2 regions of the Streptomyces sp. NPDC058579 genome follow, and region 2 is predicted to be linked to the other one. Evidence: predicted binding sites of a transcription regulator. Region 2 holds the regulator's gene; the other holds the start of a gene.
What was found. The regulator HspR, encoded in region 2, represses chaperone genes until heat shock. The targets are predictions, from matches to a motif close to TTGAGNNNNNNNNNCTCAA.
Positions count from the first base shown of each region.

Region 1: a site for HspR is predicted at 5,212-5,230, ahead of lon (endopeptidase La). Genes of this name have one in related genera too.

Region 1 covers NZ_JBHXPI010000007.1:244,856-254,190, reverse strand. The annotation lists gene ACFWRO_RS12860 (glycoside hydrolase family 3 protein) at 1-1,639, opposite strand, end outside; gene ACFWRO_RS12855 (TetR/AcrR family transcriptional regulator) at 1,813-2,469, shown strand; gene ACFWRO_RS12850 (hypothetical protein) at 2,472-3,017, opposite strand; gene ACFWRO_RS12845 (zf-HC2 domain-containing protein) at 3,034-3,414, opposite strand; gene ACFWRO_RS12840 (RNA polymerase sigma factor) at 3,380-3,991, opposite strand; gene ACFWRO_RS12835 (GNAT family N-acetyltransferase) at 4,486-5,121, opposite strand; gene lon (endopeptidase La) at 5,253-7,661, shown strand; gene ACFWRO_RS12825 (hypothetical protein) at 7,988-8,464, shown strand; gene ACFWRO_RS12820 (DUF5701 family protein) at 8,845-9,335, shown strand, end outside.
Region 2 covers NZ_JBHXPI010000001.1:210,111-219,445, forward strand. The annotation lists gene ACFWRO_RS00995 ((2Fe-2S)-binding protein) at 1-56, opposite strand, end outside; gene ACFWRO_RS01000 (hypothetical protein) at 53-250, opposite strand; gene ACFWRO_RS01005 (helix-turn-helix transcriptional regulator) at 382-1,362, shown strand; gene ACFWRO_RS01010 (heat shock protein transcriptional repressor HspR) at 1,440-1,892, opposite strand; gene dnaJ (molecular chaperone DnaJ) at 1,897-3,096, opposite strand; gene grpE (nucleotide exchange factor GrpE) at 3,136-3,780, opposite strand; gene dnaK (molecular chaperone DnaK) at 3,780-5,633, opposite strand; gene ACFWRO_RS01030 (sugar transferase) at 5,896-6,414, shown strand; gene ACFWRO_RS01035 (heterodisulfide reductase-related iron-sulfur binding cluster) at 6,581-8,845, shown strand; gene ACFWRO_RS01040 (hypothetical protein) at 8,940-9,335, opposite strand, start outside.

The sequences.
Region 1 (9,335 bases), on a different contig from region 2:
GGAGCCGGCCCTCCGCCTTCGCCCGGCCGAAGGCCACGTCGAGGAGGGCCTCGTCGCTCGCGCCGTAGTCGGCGATCAGGGCCGCCGCACGCTCGGCGATCTCCGGCAGGACGGCGGGACGCTCCAGGTTGACGCAGACGACCGTCGGCACGGTCGCGAGCAGCGCGAGGATCCGGCTCAGCTCGGGCTCCGCGAAGGCGAGGGAGCCGGAGTGGAAGAAGGCCTCGAAGAGGTTCGGGCGCTCCTCGTACGGGGTGCGCAGCCGCAGCACCGCGAGGTCCGCCTCGGCCGGGTCGGTGACAACGTCACCGTAGCCCGCCGCGACGGCCGGGTCGACGTTCTCGACGTACAGCTTCGGCCGCCCGGCCAGCGGCAGCGGGCCGTCGGTGAGGACGGTCAGCGAGCGGCGCTGGGCCGCCGCGCCCGCCGCCTTGAAGTCGGCGCGGCCGACCGTCTCGGCGGCCTCCTCCGGGTCCACGTACCGCCGCTCGTCGAAGAGCCCGAGCACGAACTTCTCGCGCAGCAGCCGCCGTACGGAGACGTCGACGCGCTCCTCGGTGATCCGGCCGGACTCGACCAGCTCCACGATCACCTCGGGGCACTGCTCGCCGCCGAACTGGTCCGAGCCCGCGTCCAGCGACTTCGCCGTCCGCTCCGCCACGCTCAGGTGCTCCACGCCCCAGGCCCGCGCCGCGTGCGGCTCGCCGAAGATCACCGAGTCCGTGAGCACTCCCCAGTCGGTGCAGACGATCCCCTGGAAGCCGAGCTCCTCCCGCAGCAGCCCGGTGACCACGCCCTTGCTGAAGCCGAAGCCGACCTCCTCCCAGTCGGTGCCGATCGGCTGGCCGTAGTACGGCATCATCTGCGAGCAGCCCGCGGCGATCGCGGCCTTGAAGGGCTCCAGGTGGTGCTCCCGCATGCCGCCCGGGTAGATCTGCTCCTTGCCGTGCGGGAAGTGCGGGTCCTCGCCGTCCTTCTGCGGGCCGCCGCCGGGGAAGTGCTTGACCATGGCCGCCACCGAGTCCGGACCCAGCTCCTCGCCCTGGAGGCCGCGGACGTACGCCTGGACGAGTTCGCCGGTCAGCTTGGCGTCCGAGCCGAAGGTGCCGGACTGGCGTGCCCAGCGCGGCTCGGTGGCGAGGTCGATCTGCGGGTGGAGAGCGGTGCGGAAGCCGACGGAGAGGTACTCGCGGCGGACGGTGTCGGCGAAGTGGAAGACCAGCTCCGGGTCGGCTATCGCGGCGAGCCCCAGCGCCTCGGGCCACGCGGAGAACGCGCCGGCGTTGAAGGAGGCGCCGATGTTGTCGGTGAAGGCGTGGCGCGGGTCGGTGGAGAGCGAGACCGGGATGCCGAGCCGGGTGTTCGCGGCCATCTCCTGGACGGCGTTGTGCCAGAGGGCCATCTCGCGGGCGCCGTATGTGCCGAGCAGGTTGAAGTGGGTGAGGTGGCGGCCTTCGAGCAGCTCCGGCGTGGAGAACGGCAGCATCGAGCCGTCGGTCTCGGTGACCGGGGTGCCGTCCGCGTTCATCATCAGCATGGAGTGGAAGAGCTGGCCGGCCTTCTCCTCCAGGGTCATCCGGGCGAGCAGGTCCTCGACGCGCTCGTCGACGGGTCGGGTGGCGTCCTGGTACGGGTGCATGACGGGTCTCCTGAGGTGACGTGACCGGGCTGAGGGGCGGAGGTGCCTCACCGGGCCGGGCCTCAGGCTAAGCGTGAAAACCGAGTGGGTACTAGGTTTTGGTTCTGTGTCCTGGATCACAGGCGGAAAGCCTCATTCCGGGCCTATTCCGGGCACCACCTAAGCTGGGCCCCATGCCGGAGAACAAGGGCCCGACGACCCGAAAAAGCGCAGGCAGGGGCAGCTATGCGGTGGGGGACGAGCGCCGCCGGAAGATCCTCGACACCGCCGTCGAGCACTTCGGGCGGTGGGGCTTCCACGCCTCCTCGCTCGCCCGGATCGCCAACGACTGCGGCATCACCCAGGGCGGGCTGCTGCACCACTTCCGCGGCAAGGAGGACCTCCTGCTCTCGGTCCTCGCGCAGAGCGAGCAGCACGACGTCGAGCGCCTCTTCGCCGACGAGCCGGAGTCGTACGCCGCGTACCTGGAGACCGTCGTCGCCCTCGTCGAGGACAACACCCGGCGCCCCGGCATCGTCCGGATGTTCAACGTCCTGGCCGGGGAGTCGGGCAACGTCGGCCACCCCGCGCACGGCTACTTCAAGGAGCGGTACGCGCGCGTGCTCGGCCACACCGTCGACCTGATGGAGGCGGCGGTGCGGCGCGGGGAACTGCGCGAGGGCATCGACTGCCGGGCCGCAGGGCAGGAGCAGCTCGCCGTGATGGACGGCCTCCAGCTCCAATGGGCCCTCGACCCGGCGGCGATGGACATGCCCGCACGCGTACGGGCCTTCCTGGACCGCCAGTTGAGGGACCTGTCGGTGAAGGGCGAGGGTCTGCCGGCCGCCTGACCTCAGGGGTCGGTCGGCGGGCCGCCGTCGGGGAGGGCCTCGAAGACGCGCCGGAGGGCGGGCGGGCGCTCGCCCTCACCGGCGACCACGACGCGGTACCGGTGGGTGAAGACGTACTGGAACCCGTCCGCCACGGGCTGTCCCGTCGGGCGCGCGGGCACCTTCGCGTACGCGGGGTCCTCCAACGCCGCGCGCAGTTCGGCCACTTCGGCGGCGGTCATGCGGCCGGTGCGCGGGGGTTCGGTGCCGGAGCGGGTGGTGTAGCCGCCGTCGTAGTGGACGATCAGCTGATTGCGGACCCCGGCCAGGCCGCCGTTGACGTTCACCTCGACGAGGACCTCGCGGGGGCCGGGCTCGTGGTCGTTCTTCACGGTGCCGTCCGGCCCGGTGGGGACCGGTGGCGCGGGGGCGGTCGTGGGCGTGGCGGCCGCCGATCCTTGTTGCGTCACGGTGGGTGGCGACGGGGTGTCCTGGTCGCCGCACCCGGACACGGCGAGCCACGGGACCAGTACCGCCGACGCGACCCACACCGTTCTCCTGCGCACCATGGTCCCGAGCATGCCCTCACCCGATCCGGTTGACCAGGGCCGCGTGCAGGGCGTCCAGGCGGGGGCCGTGCGGCCCGCCGCGTACCGCCAGGTCGACGGCGTCGACGCACGCCCGGCACCGCTCGAGATGGGCCTCGGCGTGGCCGAGGAGCTCGGGGGAGAGCTCCCCGCGGGCGTACGCGTCCACCCAGTGCGCCGGGAGGTGCCGGGTGGGGGCGGGCGGCGCGGGAGGCGTCGGAGGCGCGGACGTCACGGGGTGCTCGGGCGTCGTGGCTGTCGTGGCTGTCGTGGGGGGAGAGAGCTCGACCATGCGAGGGCTGCTTTCGGAGCTGGAGGTGGGGGCGGCTGTGGGGGAGTGGGGGTTACGGGCGGGGGCGGGGGACCCGGTCGCGGTCATGGGCACCTCCTCCGCCGGTCGCGCGCGGTACGCCGTCCGCGGCCTCCGCCGCGTCCTGGGCCACGATCCACTCGCGCAGCCGGGCGCAGCCCCGGGCGGCGCGGGCCTTGACCGTGCCCTCGGGGACGGCGAGGCGCTCGGCGGTCTCGCGGACGCTGTAGTGCTGGAGGTAGCGCAGCTCGATGACCTCGCGCTGCGGGGCGGGGAGCCCGGCGAGCGCGAAGGCTATGGCCGCGTAGCGGGGCGAGGAGGCGAGCAGGCAGTCCTCGGCGGAGGGAGCGGTGCCTGCGGAGGAGGGGGTGTGCTCGCGGGCCCGGTCGGCGAGGGCCCGCTGCCGTCCGGCGGCCCGTTCGAGATCGACGGCGCGGCAGTGCGCTATCCGCCGCAGCCAGGCAGGGACGCTGCCCTCGTGGAAGCCGGAGGCGCTCTTCCACACCGTCAGGAAGGTCTCTTGGACGGCGTCCTCGACGGTCTGGGCGGGGAAGCCGCGGTTGAGGAGGTGGGCGAAGAGGGGGCCCGCGTGCCGGGCGAACAGCCGGGACAGCGCGTCCTTGTCGCCACCGGCGACGGCGTGCACGAGACGCCCGTCGCACGCGTCGTCCTCGCCGGACGGACCGTTGCCGGAGGGGCGGCCGCCGGACGTGCCGCCGCGGGACGGACCACCACCGCGGGAGGGGCGGCCGCTGTACGGGCCGCCGCCGGACGGACTACCGGCGGACGCGCCGCCGCTGTCCGGACCGCCGTCCGACGGCCCGCCGTCGGCCCCGGACCCGCTCTCGGCTCCGGTCCCGGCTTCGGCCCCGCTCCCCGCCCCGGACCCGGTCCCGGACCCGGCTTCGGCCCCGCTCCCCGCCCCGGACCCGGTCCCGGACCAGGCCTCGGCCCCGGGCCCGGTTTCGGCTCCGGTCCCGGTTCCGTCTTCGGTGCACTGCCCGCACCCGGGAAAGCTCGTCGTCACGACCTCTGAACGCGGGGGAAGGGTACGGAGGTTGCAATTCCGCCCATCTTTTCGCCGCCCGCCGGGGGAGCACCGGCGCACACCGGGGGCGCACGCTCCCGCACCCTCGCGCCCTACGCCTCCCGCACGATCCCCGTCAGCGGGCACTCGTAGCGCCAGTCCAGGCTGTCGTAGAGGGCCAGGCCGTCGCGGGTGGCCGCGAGGATGCCCGTGGTCGCGCCCGTCTGGGCGGCCGCCGCCTCCAGGGTGCGCATCACGTTCGCGCCGAGGCCGCGTCGGCGGTGGTCGGGGTGGGTCTCGATCTGGTCGGCGACGGCGGTCACCCCTGTCGGGGCCATTTGGCCGCGCGCGGCGAGCGTGCCGTCCGGGGCCACGATCCGGACCCGGATCACCCCGTCCCGGGTCTCCGTCGTCCGCGCGTACCCCTCCGGCGCCGGCGGGCGGGCCCCCGGGTCCAGGGTCTTGCTCATCATGTAGCCGGGGTCGTCCGGGACGGTCCACCCCGGGGTGATCCACTCGGCCGACTCCTCGGGACCGGCCATGATCTTCAGCCACGCGCCCGGCACGGTGATCTCCTGGCAGAGCTTCCCCACGGACACCGCGTCCGGCGCCGGCAGGACGTGCCGGAAGACGTGCGTCGGCAGGCCGACGTCGATCCGCCAGCCCCAGGGCTCGACGACGGCGGGCGCAGTGCCCCGCGAGACGGTCCAGCCCGCCACCCAGGCAGAGGTAATAGCCGCAGTGTCCATAGAGGCATTACACCGTCGCCACTCCGCCCCGCACCAGAGTGATCGCTCAGAGCGAACGGCCCCCGGGGAACATCCCCGGGTGCCCGTGCATTGAGTCCACATAGCTCAACTTGACTGCCGAAGGGGAGATCATGGCTTCGACGTCCTCACCGCTCACTCTGCCTGTGCTGCCGCTCGACGACGAGGTCGTGCTGCCCGGAATGGTGGTGCCGCTGGACCTGTCCGACACCGACGTACGCGCCGCGGTCGAGGCCGCCCAGGCCGCCGCCCGGTCCGGAAGCGGCACCGGGAAGCCCAAGGTGCTCCTCGTGCCCCGGGTCGACGGCACGTACGCCGGGACCGGTGTGCTCGGCACCGTCGAGCAGGTCGGACGGCTGTCCGACGGCGACCCCGGCGCCCTCATCCGCGCCCTGGGCCGCGTGAAGATCGGCGCGGGTACGACAGGACCCGGCGCCGCCCTCTGGGTCGAGGGCAGCGTCGTCGAGGAGACCGTGCCCGACCCGCTGCCCGGCTCCGTGACCGAACTGGTCAAGGAGTACAAGGCGCTCGCCACCAGCTGGCTGCGCAAGCGCGGCGCCTGGCAGGTCGTGGACCGCGTCCAGCAGATCGACGGCGTCTCCGCGCTCGCCGACAACTCCGGCTACTCGCCCTTCCTCACCGTCGAGCAGAAGGTCGAACTCCTGGAGACCGCCGACCCGGTCGCCCGCCTCAAGCTCGCCACCGCCCAGCTCCGCGAGCACCTCGCCGAGCAGGACGTGGCCGAGTCCATCGCCAAGGACGTCCAGGAGGGCGTCGACAAGCAGCAGCGCGAGTTCCTGCTGCGGCGCCAGCTGGACGCCGTACGCAAGGAGCTGCGCGACCTCAACGGCGAGACGGAGGGCGACGAGTCCGACGACTACCGGACCCGTGTCGAGGCCGCAGACCTGCCCGAGAACGTCCGCGAGGCGGCCCTCAAGGAGGTCGAGAAGCTGGAGCGGTCCAGCGACCAGTCCCCCGAGGGCTCCTGGATCCGGACCTGGCTCGACACGGTCCTCGAACTGCCGTGGAACGAAAGGACCGAGGACCAGTACGACATCCAGGGCGCCAAGGCGATCCTGGACGCCGAGCACGCGGGCCTTGAGGACGTGAAGGAGCGGATCACCGAGTACCTGGCGGTGCGCAAGCGGCGCGCCGAGCGGGGTCTCGGCGTGGTCGGCGGCCGGCGCGGCGGCGCGGTCCTGGCCCTGGTCGGCCCGCCCGGTGTCGGCAAGACCTCGCTGGGCGAGTCCGTCGCGCACGCGATGGGGCGGAAGTTCGTCCGGGTCGCGCTCGGCGGCGTACGGGACGAGGCGGAGATCCGCGGCCACCGGCGTACGTACGTCGGCGCGCTGCCGGGCCGGATCGTACGGGCGATCAAGGAGGCCGGGTCGATGAACCCGGTGGTCCTGCTCGACGAGATCGACAAGGTCGGCTCGGACTACCGGGGCGACCCGGCGGCCGCGCTCCTGGAGGTCCTCGACCCGGCGCAGAACCACACCTTCCGCGACCACTACCTGGAGGTCGAACTCGACCTCTCCGACGTCGTGTTCCTGGCGACGGCGAACGTCCTGGAGGCCATCCCCGAGGCGCTGCTCGACCGGATGGAGCTGGTCAGGCTCGACGGGTACACGGAGGACGAGAAGGTCGTCATCGCCCGCGACCACCTGCTGCCCAGGCAGCTGGAGCGGGCGGGCCTGGAGCCCGGCGAGGTGGTCCTCGAGGACGCGTCGCTGCGGAAGCTGGCGGGCGAGTACACCCGCGAGGCGGGCGTACGGAACCTGGAGCGGTCCGTCGCGCGGCTGCTGCGGAAGGTCGCGGCGCAGCACGAACTGGGCGACCGGGAGCTGCCGTTCACGGTCGGCGTGGACGATCTGCGCGGTCTCATCGGGCGGCCGCACCACATCCCGGAGTCCGCGCAGGACCCGGCCGAGCGCCGTACGTCCGTACCGGGCGTGGCGACCGGACTCGCGGTCACGGGCGCGGGCGGTGACGTCCTCTTCGTCGAGGCGTCGCTCGCCGACCCGGAGACGGGCGCGGCGGGGCTGACCCTGACGGGTCAGCTGGGCGACGTGATGAAGGAGTCGGCGCAGATCGCGCTCTCCTTCCTGCGGTCGCACGGCGCGGAGCTGGAGCTGTCCGTGGGCGGGCTGAAGGACCGGGGCGTGCACATCCACTTCCCGGCGGGCGCGGTCCCGAAGGACGGTCCGAGCGCGGGCATCACGATGACGACGGCGCTCGCCTCGCTGCTCTCCGGCCGGCTGGTCCGGACGGACGTGGCGATGACCGGTGAGGTGTCGCTGACCGGGCGCGTCCTGCCGATCGGCGGCCTGAAGCAGAAGCTGCTGGCGGCGCACCGGGCGGGCATCACGACGGTCGTGATCCCGAAGCGGAACGAGGCGGACCTGGACGACGTCCCGGCCGAGATCCTGGAGAAGCTGGAGGTCCACCCGGTGACGGACGTCCGCCAGGTCCTGGAGATCGCGCTGTCCCCGGCGGCGGTGACGGTGAGCGCGGTGGCGTGAGCCGGTAGGTCGTGTTGTGGAGCGGGGCGTCCCTTCAGCGGGGCGCCCCGTTCCGCTAGTTGCGTACGTTCGGGCAGCCCGGGTTCATGACGGGGTGCCCTCGTCGCCCTTGAACGCGGCTGGGCGGGCTCGCACCATGCCCGTACGCGAGCGAGAGGGAGACGCAGTGGTCGCCGACAGGAAGCGCCGACGGACCGGGTCGGACGGCGAACAGGAGCTTCCTCGGCGTGCCGCGCCAGCGGCCAGGGAAGCGGAGGCCTTGAGTCCCGGTGGGCGGCTGACCCCGGAGCTCGCCCGGGCCAGCGACGGCGACCAGGAACTTCACCGTGGACGGCGGGAACATGTTCGTCGGGAGCACCTTCAACCTCGCCAACGACAGCGACCGGTCCGACGACGAGAGCGAGGGGAGCGGAGCGAACTCCCCGGCGCCGTGGGCGCAGTCGACGACGCTGACCTTCGACGGGGACTTCCGCGTCGAGAACGCCAACATGTTCCTGGGGAACATCTTCAACGGGGGACGTTTCCGGGGCGGTGGCACGGGCGCGGGGCCCGCCGACCCCGAACACGACAACCTGTACGTCGGCGACACGTTCCGCGTCCGGGGAACGATCGACCTCACCGGAGGCGTCTACCACGGCAACGCGTTCACGGCGAGGAGGATCATCATCAGGGGCAACGCCCTCTTCGTCGGCGGCAACTCCTTCACCGGAGACGTCCAGGTCGAGGACCCCGACCTGGTCGCCCAGGAGAACTACCTGGGAGAGATCACCGCCGCCCACGCCGACGAGATCAGCCCGCTCTGAGCCGGGGCAGCCGTCCGGGAGTCGGCTTCCCTATCCTGATCATGGACGAAGGGGGAAGGCGGATCGTGGGGAAGCGGAAGTCGAACCGTCGGCGGCAGGAAGAGGCGCGGCGGACCGCCGAGCGGTTCGCGCCCGGATCGGGCAGCTGGGAGTTGGTCTTCGAGACCGAGGACGAAGCGGCGTTCCGCGCCCACCTGGATCGGCTCCGGGCGTCGGAGCCGCGGCTCGACGAGGCGTCCCTGCGGGTGGACACCCTCTGCGGGCGCATGACGCAGCCGACCGTCCGCCGGCTCAGCCGCTTCGTGCCGAAGACCGACCGCGCCGCAGCCCCCTTCGAACCACCCGCTCCCCCGAACACCGTGAAGCAAGGAGAACCGGCCATGCCCCCACTGCCTTCTCTCGCCGACCAGGCGGAGCGTCTCGTCGAGCTCGGGGTGCATGAAGTCGCGGGGATAGCCGCCGACGAGGTGCGTGAGTTCGTGCGGGAGGCCGGAGGTGAGCGTGGTGACGTGTTGCTCGCCGTGCACCCCGGGCGGGCGCCCGCCTCCGTGCTCGCGCCGTTGTTGCGGCGGGAGGGCAAGGCCGGGTTCGTCGTGGTCGACATGCCCGACGTCGACGACTTCGCGCCCAACGGGATCGAGGTGCCCGACGCGCCGCTCTACCTGGTCGCCGGGATCGACCGCGGCGACCACATGTCCAACTGGAGCCCGGAGGAGGCGCTCCCCGCGCTCGCCAAGGAGGAGCGCACCCCGCTGCTGCTCACCGAGGGCATCCACTGGGTGCTCCAGGAGCCGGCGGCTCTGGAGCGCAACCGCTGCTTCATGACCATCGGCTCCCGGCTGCGCAAGGCGAACGGCACCTGGGACGCCCG
Region 2 (9,335 bases):
GAACGGTAGGCAGCCGCCATCTCACGGCGGAAACGAGAGTCGTCGGGAACGTTCATGCGCCGACGAGGGACCAGCCGGGGTCGTTCACGCCGGCCGGAGCCGACGACCAGCCCGGGTCGGCAACCGCGGCGACCTGCGTGCCCGCCGGTTCCGAGTGCCAACCGGGGTCCTGTACCGCCCCCAGCGCTCCCACTGTGGCGGCCGCGATGAAGGCGACTCCGGCCACCGCGCGTATGAGCTTCTTCATCATCACCGAGCAACCTCACTTGAAGATATGTCTTCTCCAACCCCCCGCGTCTAAGACGATGGCTTACTCTCTGCGCTTCCACCACCAAACCCATGCATCATGTTCCTGAGATGCAGGAGCCTGGGGGTGTACATATGCAGAAACAACCGGACGAATCCGGCCACCCCCATTCGCATGCAGAGTTGTGCAAGGCAGGCGCCGAGCTGTACGCCAGCGCTCTGCGCACGGGGCGAATACCCCGGTCAGAGGCTGTCGAGACGCCCTGCCTGCTCGATCTGTCGCTGCTCCACCCGGACCCGGACGACGCCCAGTGGATGCGCCCTATCCCGCCTTCCTCGGCGCTGGCACAACTTCTCCAGCCCATCGAGCGCGAGATTCTGGAGCGCCGACGCCAGACGGTCGCGCTGTCCGACGCTTTCGAGCCGTTCATGTCGATCACCGCGCAGGACCAGCCCTCCACGCACGCCATCACCGTCCTCGAGGGCATCGGCCGGATCAACGCCACCCTCGACCGGGTCGTCGCCAACTGCCGCATGGAACTCCTGACCGTCCAGCCCGGCGGCGGCCGGCCCGCCCACGCCCTGGCCGAGGCGCTGGAGCGGGTCTCCCCCCTCCTGGGCCGCGGCATCAACATGCGCACGCTCTACCAGCACACCGCCCGCCACACCGAGCTCACGCTCACCTACCTCGAACACGTCGGCCCCGAGGTACAGGTCCGCACGCTCGAGGAGATCATCGACCGGCTGATCATCGTGGACCGCGAGGTCGCCTTCATCCCCGCGCGCAGCGACCGGCAGGTCGCCCTGGAGCTGCGCCACCCGGGCATCGTCGCGTACCTCGTCGGCGTCTTCGACCAGTTCTGGCAGCTGGCCGTCCCGATCCGCGCAGAGATCCCGTACGACATCAAGACGGACGGCATCAGCGGCATCCAGCGCTCCATCGCCAAGCTCCTCGTCGAGGGCCACGTCGACGAGGCCATCGCCCGCCGGCTCGGCATGAACGTGCGGACCTGCCGGGCCCACATCGCCAAGCTCGCCTCCGCCCTCGGCAGCGGCAGCCGCGCCCAACTCGGCTATCTCATCGCCCAGTCCGGCCTTCTGGAGCAGGATCACTGACCAGGTACGCACAGATCGACGAAGCCCCCGCCACGGTCCGTGGCGGGGGCTTCGTACGAAAACGGCTTACGGGACGGCTACTCGCCGCGCTTCGGGCGCCAGACCACGAGCGCGCTCGCCTGCTGGACGTCCTGGTACGGGACGAGGTCGCGGCGGTACGAGGCGTGGACCTGCGCCTCGCGCTGCTGCATCGCCATCGCCGCGCCGTCGACGGCCGCCGACAGCTCGGCGACGCGCTGCTGGAGCGCGGCCACCTGGTGCTCCAGCTCGATGATGCGCTTGATGCCGGCCAGGTTGATGCCCTCGTCCTGCGACAACGCCTGCACCGTGCGGAGCAGTTCGATGTCACGGGCCGAGTAGCGCCGGCCCCGGCCCGCCGTGCGGTCGGGCGAGACCAGGCCGAGGCGGTCGTACTGACGCAGGGTCTGCGGGTGCAGGCCCGAGAGCTGGGCCGCCACCGAGATGACGTACACCGGCGACTCGTCGGTCAGTTCGTACGGGTTACGGCTGCGTCCCGGTCGGCTGTCCATCGGGTCAAGCTCCCTTCGCGGCCTGGAACAACTCTGCCCTGGGGTCCTCGCCCGCCGTCGCCTGACGGTAGGTCTCAAGGGCCTCGCGGGCCTTGTCGTCGAGCTCCTTGGGCACCGCGACCTCCACCGTCACCAGCAGATCGCCGCGCGTCCCGTCCTTGCGGAGCGCGCCCTTGCCGCGGGCGCGCATCGTCCGGCCGTTGGGCGTGCCGGCCGGCAGCTTCAGCGTCACCGCCGGGCCGCCGAGCGTCGGCACCTTGATCTCGCCGCCGAGCGCCGCCTCGTCGAAGGTGACGGGCACGGTGACGGTCAGGTTGTCGTCCCTGCGGCCGAAGACCGGGTGGGCGTCGACATGGACGACCACGTACAGATCGCCGGACGGGCCGCCGCGCTCGCCGGGAGCGCCCTTGCCGCGCAGCCGGATCCGCTGGCCGTCGGAGACCCCGGCGGGAATGCGGACCTGCATCGTGCGGGAGGACTTGGCCCGGCCGCTGCCCTTGCAGACCTCGCAGGGGGTCTCGGCGATCAGGCCGCGGCCCTTGCAGTCCACGCACGGGTCGGTGAGCGAGAAGCCGCCGCCGCTGCCGCGCGAGACCTGGCCGGTGCCGACGCAGGTCGGGCAGACGCGGGGCGTGCCGTTCTTGTCGCCGGTGCCCGAACAGGCCTTGCAGGGCGCCTGGGAGGACATCCGCAGCGGCACCGTGGCGCCGTCCACGGCCTCGGTGAAGCTGAGCGTCACCTCGGACTCGATGTCCTGGCCGCGGCGCGGCTGCGTGCGCGTGCCCGCGCCGCCGCCCGCGCCCCGGCCGAACATGCCGCCGAGGACGTCGCCGATGCCGCCTCCGAAGCCACCGGCCCCGCCCGCCCCGCCGGCTCCGCCGGGGCGCTGGGCGCCGCCGAAGAGGTCGCCCAGGTCGAAGTTGAACGAGCCGCCCTGCCCGCCGGGCCCGGCGCGGAAGCCGCCGTTGCCGAAGAGGGCGCGGGCCTCGTCGTACTCCTTGCGCTTCTTGGGGTCACCGAGGATGTCGTTCGCCTCGGAGATCTCCTTGAAGCGCGCCTCCGCGCTCGTGTCGCCCTTGTTGGCGTCCGGGTGGTTCTCGCGGGCGAGCTTCCGGTACGCCTTCTTGATCTCGGCGTCGGTGGCGTCCTTGGGGACGCCGAGAACCTTGTAGTAGTCCTTCTCGACGAAGTCCTTCGTGCTCATCGACGTCCCTCCTTCCGGACTGCTCCGGTGTTCGTCGCGCTAGCCCTCTTCGGGGCCACCGCTCTCCTCGTCCGCCGGCTTCTCTTCCTTCGCGGCCGGCGTCGCCCCGGGCTGGGGCTCGGCCACCGCGACGCGGGCGGGCCGGATGGTCCGCTCGCCGATCCGGTACCCAGGCTGCAGGATCGCCACGCAGGTCGTCTCCGTGACGTCCGGCGCGTAGCTGTGCATCAGGGCCTCGTGGATCGTCGGGTCGAAGGGCTCGCCCTCCTTGCCGAACTGCTGCAGCCCCAGCTTGGCGGCCACCGTCTCCAGCGACTCGGCCACCGACTTGAAGCCGCCCACGAGTTCGCCGTGGTCCCGGGCCCGGCCGATGTCGTCGAGCACGGGCAGCAGCTCCGTCAGGAGGCCCGCGACCGCGATCTCCTTGACGGTGACCCGGTCACGCTCCACCCGCCGGCGGTAGTTCTGGTACTCGGCCTGGAGCCGCTGGAGGTCCGCGGTGCGCTCACCGAGCGCGCTGCGTACCTGGTCCAGCTGCGCCGTCAGGCCGGCCGTCTGTGCGGCGTCCCCGGCCGGGGCCGCCGAGCCCTCCTCCGCGGAGGGGGTCTCGGCGGTCTCGGCGGCGTCGTCGGCGCCGGAGGGGACGTCGGGCTTCTCCTCGAAGCCCGGGGTCTCCTCCGTCATCAGGCAGCGCCGCCCTTCGCGTCACCGGGCTTCTCGTCGTCGACGATCTCGGCGTCGACGACGTCGTCGTCGGCCTTGGCCTCGCCCTGCGGGGCGTCGCCGCCGGCGGCCTGCGCGGCCTGGGCGTCGGCGTACATGGCCTGGCCGAGCTTCTGGGAGACGGCCGCGACCTTCTCGGTGGCCGTACGGATCTCCGCGGTGTCCTCGCCCTTGAGCTTCTCCTTCAGCTCGGCGACGGCGGTCTCGACCTCGGTCTTGACCTCACCGGGGACCTTGTCCTCGTTGTCCTTGAGGAACTTCTCCGTCTGGTAGACGAGCTGCTCGCCCTGGTTGCGGGACTCGGCGGCCTCGCGACGGGCGTGGTCCTCGTCCGCGTACTTCTCGGCCTCTTCGCGCATCCGGTTGACCTCGTCCTTCGGCAGCGAGGAGCCACCGGTGACGGTCATCTTCTGCTCCTTGCCCGTGCCCAGGTCCTTCGCGGTCACGTGCATGATGCCGTTGGCGTCGATGTCGAAGGCGACCTCGATCTGCGGGACGCCACGCGGGGCCGGCGGCAGACCGGTCAGCTCGAACATGCCGAGCTTCTTGTTGTACGCCGCGATCTCGCGCTCGCCCTGGTAGACCTGGATCTGCACCGACGGCTGGTTGTCCTCGGCCGTCGTGAAGATCTCGGACCGCTTGGTCGGGATCGTGGTGTTGCGCTCGATGAGCTTGGTCATGATGCCGCCCTTGGTCTCGATACCAAGCGACAGCGGGGTCACGTCGAGGAGCAGGACGTCCTTGACCTCACCCTTGAGGACACCGGCCTGCAGGGCGGCGCCGATGGCGACGACCTCGTCCGGGTTCACACCCTTGTTGGCCTCCTGGCCACCGGTCAGCTCCTTGACGAGCTCGGCGACGGCCGGCATACGGGTGGAGCCACCGACGAGAACGACGTGGTCGATCTCGGACAGGTTGATGCCCGCGTCCTTGATGACGTTGTGGAACGGCGTCTTGCAGCGGTCCAGAAGGTCGGCCGTGAGCTGCTGGAACTGAGCCCGGGTGAGCTTCTCCTCCAGGTGCAGCGGGCCCTCGGCGGAGGCCGTGATGTACGGCAGGTTGATCGACGTCTCGGTGGAGGACGACAGCTCGATCTTCGCCTTCTCCGCGGCCTCGCGGAGACGCTGGAGAGCCATCTTGTCCTTGGCCAGGTCGACGCCGTGACCGTTGGCGAACTGCTTCACCAGGTAGTCGACGACGCGCTGGTCCCAGTCGTCACCACCGAGGTGGTTGTCACCGTTGGTGGCCTTCACCTCGACGACGCCGTCGCCGATCTCCAGGAGGGACACGTCGAAGGTGCCGCCACCGAGGTCGAAGACGAGGATCGTCTGGTCGTCCTTGTCCAGGCCGTAGGCCAGGGCGGCCGCGGTCGGCTCGTTGACGATGCGCAGGACGTTGAGGCCCGCGATCTCACCGGCCTCCTTGGTGGCCTGACGCTCGGAGTCGTTGAAGTACGCCGGGACGGTGATGACCGCGTCGACGACCTTCTCGCCCAGGTACGCCTCGGCGTCGCGCTTCAGCTTCTGCAGGATGAAGGCGCTCATCTGCTGCGGGTTGAAGTTCTTCCCGTCGATCTCGATCTTCCAGTCGGTGCCCATGTGGCGCTTGACCGACCGGATGGTCCTGTCGACGTTGGTGACCGCCTGGCGCTTGGCGACCTCGCCGACGAGCACCTCACCGTTCTTCGCGAAGGCGACGACGGACGGCGTGGTCCTGGCACCCTCGGCGTTGGTGATGACGGTGGGCTCGCCGCCTTCCAGAACGCTGACGACGGAGTTAGTCGTGCCCAGGTCGATGCCGACCGCACGTGCCATTTCAATTCCTCCAGCTGACCGACTTGAGTGGATCTGGCTCAAGGATGCACGACGAGGTCGAGTGCGTCAACAGACCTGAGTGGAGCCGACTCAACTCTTCACCCTGAGAGTCACTCAAAGAGGCGCGGATGGCGCGTCGATCCCGACCTCGGCCCTCCGCGGCGCGAGAGAGTCCGGATACCCCTGTCGGGCAAAGCGGGCTTAGCGCTCATACACCCCGAATATCCCACGAATATCACTCGAAAGGGTGTGGGAAAGCTTCATGACGGCCAAGCGCGCACTGGACCTCTTCGGCGGACTGACCCTGCTGACCGTCCTCTCCCCCCTGTTCGCCGCCGTCGCCCTCTCCGTCGCCCTCGCGACCGCGGGACCGGGCGGGGTGATGCGCCGCCGCACCGTCGCGGGCCGGCACGGACACCCCTTCGAGATGCTCACCTTCCGCACGAAGACCCCACTGGCCGGACTGCCCCTGCTGCTGCACGTCGTACGGGGCGAGATGTCCCTTGTCGGCCCGTGCCCGCTCACGCCCGGGCACCGCGAGTGCGTGGGCGAGTCCCGCCGCCGGCTGTCGGTGCGCCCCGGCGTCACCGGGCTCTGGCAGATCAGCGGGCGCTCGGAGCTGCCCTGGGAGGAGCGCGAGCTGCTCGACCTCCACTATGTGGACCATCACTGGCTCGGAATGGACCTCGCCATCCTGGCGCGTACGCTTCCAGCAGTCCGCAGGCGTCGCGCGGCGAGCGGTTCCACGGCCGGACGGACCCGGCCGGCAAGGCTTGCCTGAGCGACACAGATCACCGCGGGTGCCGCTACAGGGCGGCGCCGTCAGGCGGTAATCTCAGCTCGGACTGAATAAGTTACCGCTTAGTAGTGCCACACTCGACAGTGCCGGGGACGTCACTGACGAGGGTCGGCACTCCCGCCTCGCAGGCCCGCCCGAGGAGCCCCTCATGCAACTCGCCGCGATCATCGTGTCGATCGCCATCACGGTGGTGGCCGTCGCGCTGTTCGGCCGCGCCACCGCGCAGATCTACCGCTACGTGATGCTCGGCCAGCCCGTACCCGCAGGCACGCGCACCGGCGACCCGAAGCAGCGCACCATCACGCTGGTCAAGGAGTTCCTCGGCCACACGCGCATGAACCGCTGGGGCGTCGTCGGCGTGGCGCACTGGTTCGTGGCGGTGGGCTTCTTCTCGCTGCTGCTGACGATCGTCAACGCCTTCGGCCAGCTCTTCCAGGCCGACTGGCTGATCCCGATCATCGGCGACTGGCTGCCGTACGAGATCTTCACCGAGTTCCTCGGCCTGATGACGGTCCTCGGCATCGTGACCCTCATCGTGATCCGGCAGCTCTCCAAGCCGACCAGGGCGGGCCGCAAGTCGCGCTTCACGGGCTCCAAGACCGGCCAGGCGTACTTCGTCGAGGCCGTCATCCTCATCGTCGGCCTCTGCATCATGACGCTGCGCGCCCTCGAAGGCGTCCAGCACCACGTGACCAGCTGGGAGCCCGGCTTCTTCGCCTCGTACCCGCTGATCGCGCTCCTCGACGGCCTGGACCTCTCCACGATCCAGCACCTCACATACTTCGTCGCGGCGCTGAAGATCGTCACGTCCTTCACGTGGATGATCACGGTCTCGCTGAACACCAACATGGGTGTCGCCTGGCACCGCTTCCTCGGCTTCCCGAACATCTGGTTCAAGCGGAACGCGGACGGCTCCACCGCCCTCGGCGCGCTCCAGCCGATGACGACGGCCGGCAAGGAGATCGACTGGGAGGACCCGGCCGAGGACGCCGTCTTCGGTGTCTCCCAGGTCGAGCAGTTCTCCTGGAAGGGCATCCTCGACTTCTCCACCTGTACCGAGTGCGGCCGCTGCCAGTCGCAGTGCCCCGCCTGGAACACGGGCAAGCCGCTCTCCCCCAAGCTCCTGATCATGTCGCTGCGCGACCACGCGCACGCCAAGGCGCCGTACCTGCTCGCGGGCGGCGGCAAGGACATGGAGGGCAACGAGAAGGCCACGGCGGAGCAGCTCGCCGGTGTCCCGGCCGCCGCTCTGGCGGAGGCCGAGCGCCCGCTGATCGGCACCGCCGAGGAGAACGGCGTCATCGACCCGGACGTGCTGTGGTCCTGCACCACCTGCGGTGCGTGCGTGGAGCAGTGCCCGGTCGACATCGAGCACATCGACCACATCGTCGACATGCGCCGCTACCAGGTGATGATCGAGTCCGCCTTCCCCTCGGAGGCCGGCACGATGCTCAAGAACCTGGAGAAGAAGGGCAACCCCTGGGGCCTGGCGAAGAAGAAGCGCGTCGAGTGGACCAAGGAGGTCGACTTCGAGGTCCCGATCGTCGGCGAGGACGTCGAGGACCTCACCGAGGTCGACTACCTGTACTGGGTCGGCTGCGCGGGCGCCCTGGAGGACCGGGCCAAGAAGACGACGAAGGCCTTCGCGGAGCTGCTGCACATGGCGGGCGTCTCGTTCGCGATCATGGGCGGCGACGAGAAGTGCACGGGTGACTCCCCGCGCCGCCTGGGCAACGAGCCGCTGTTCCAGCAGCTGGGCCAGGAGAACGTCGCGATGCTGAACATGGCGTTCGGCGAGGACGACGAGTCCCCCGAGACCAAGAAGCCGAAGTCGGCGAAGAAGATCGTCGCGACCTGCCCGCACTGCTTCAACACGATCGCGAACGAGTACCCGCAGCTGGGCGGCGAGTTCGAGGTCATCCACCACACGCAGCTGCTCCAGCACCTCATCGACGAGGGCAAGCTGGTCCCGGTGACGCCGGTCGACGGTCTGATCACGTACCACGACCCGTGCTACCTGGGCCGCCACAACAAGGTCTACACGCCCCCGCGCGAGATCATGTCGGCCGTCCCGGGCCTGCGCCAGCAGGAGATGCACCGCCACAAGGAGCGCGGCTTCTGCTGCGGCGCCGGTGGCGCGCGGATGTGGATGGAGGAGCGGATCGGCAAGCGCATCAACAACGAGCGAGTCGACGAGGCCCTGTCCCTGAACCCGGACATCGTCTCGACGGCCTGCCCGTTCTGCCTGGTCATGCTGACCGACTCGGTCAACGGCAAGAAGAACGAGGGCAAGGCGAAGGAGTCCGTCCAGGTGGTGGACGTGGCGCAGCTGCTGCTCGACTCGGTGAAGAAGAAGCCGGAGGCCGCCGAGGGGGCGGACGAGCCGGATCCTGAGCCGGTGTCGGCGGAGTAGTAAGCACGTGTAGAGATGTAGAGACGGAAGGGCCGCCCGGCGCGAGAAGCGCAGGGCGGCCTTTTCCATGGGCCTATGGGCTCTTCGGCTTTCGTCAGCCCTGCTGCTGCCCACGCCGGTGGTAGAGGGCGAACCCGAGCCCGGCGGCCCCGAGGGCGGCGAGCCCGCCGCCGGCGCCGATGAGGGCGGCTTGGCCGGAGAACCCGGAGACGTTCTCGACCCCGGCCTTCACGGCGCCCTTGGGGACGGTGCCCTTGGGGACGAGGTGGGTGGAGGTGGGCGTGGAGGTGGGGGCGGCCTTCTTCTGGACCTGGTACTTCTCGACGAGCCTGCCCTGGAAGTCGTACACCCAGCTGTTGCCGCCCTGCTTGGGGCTGTCGATGACGACGAACCGGTACGCGCCCTTGCCGACGACGACGACCTTGTAGGTCCAGCCGTCGTGGGTGGCGGTGGGGTTCTTCAGGTCGAGGGTGCCGAGGTGGTTGCCGTT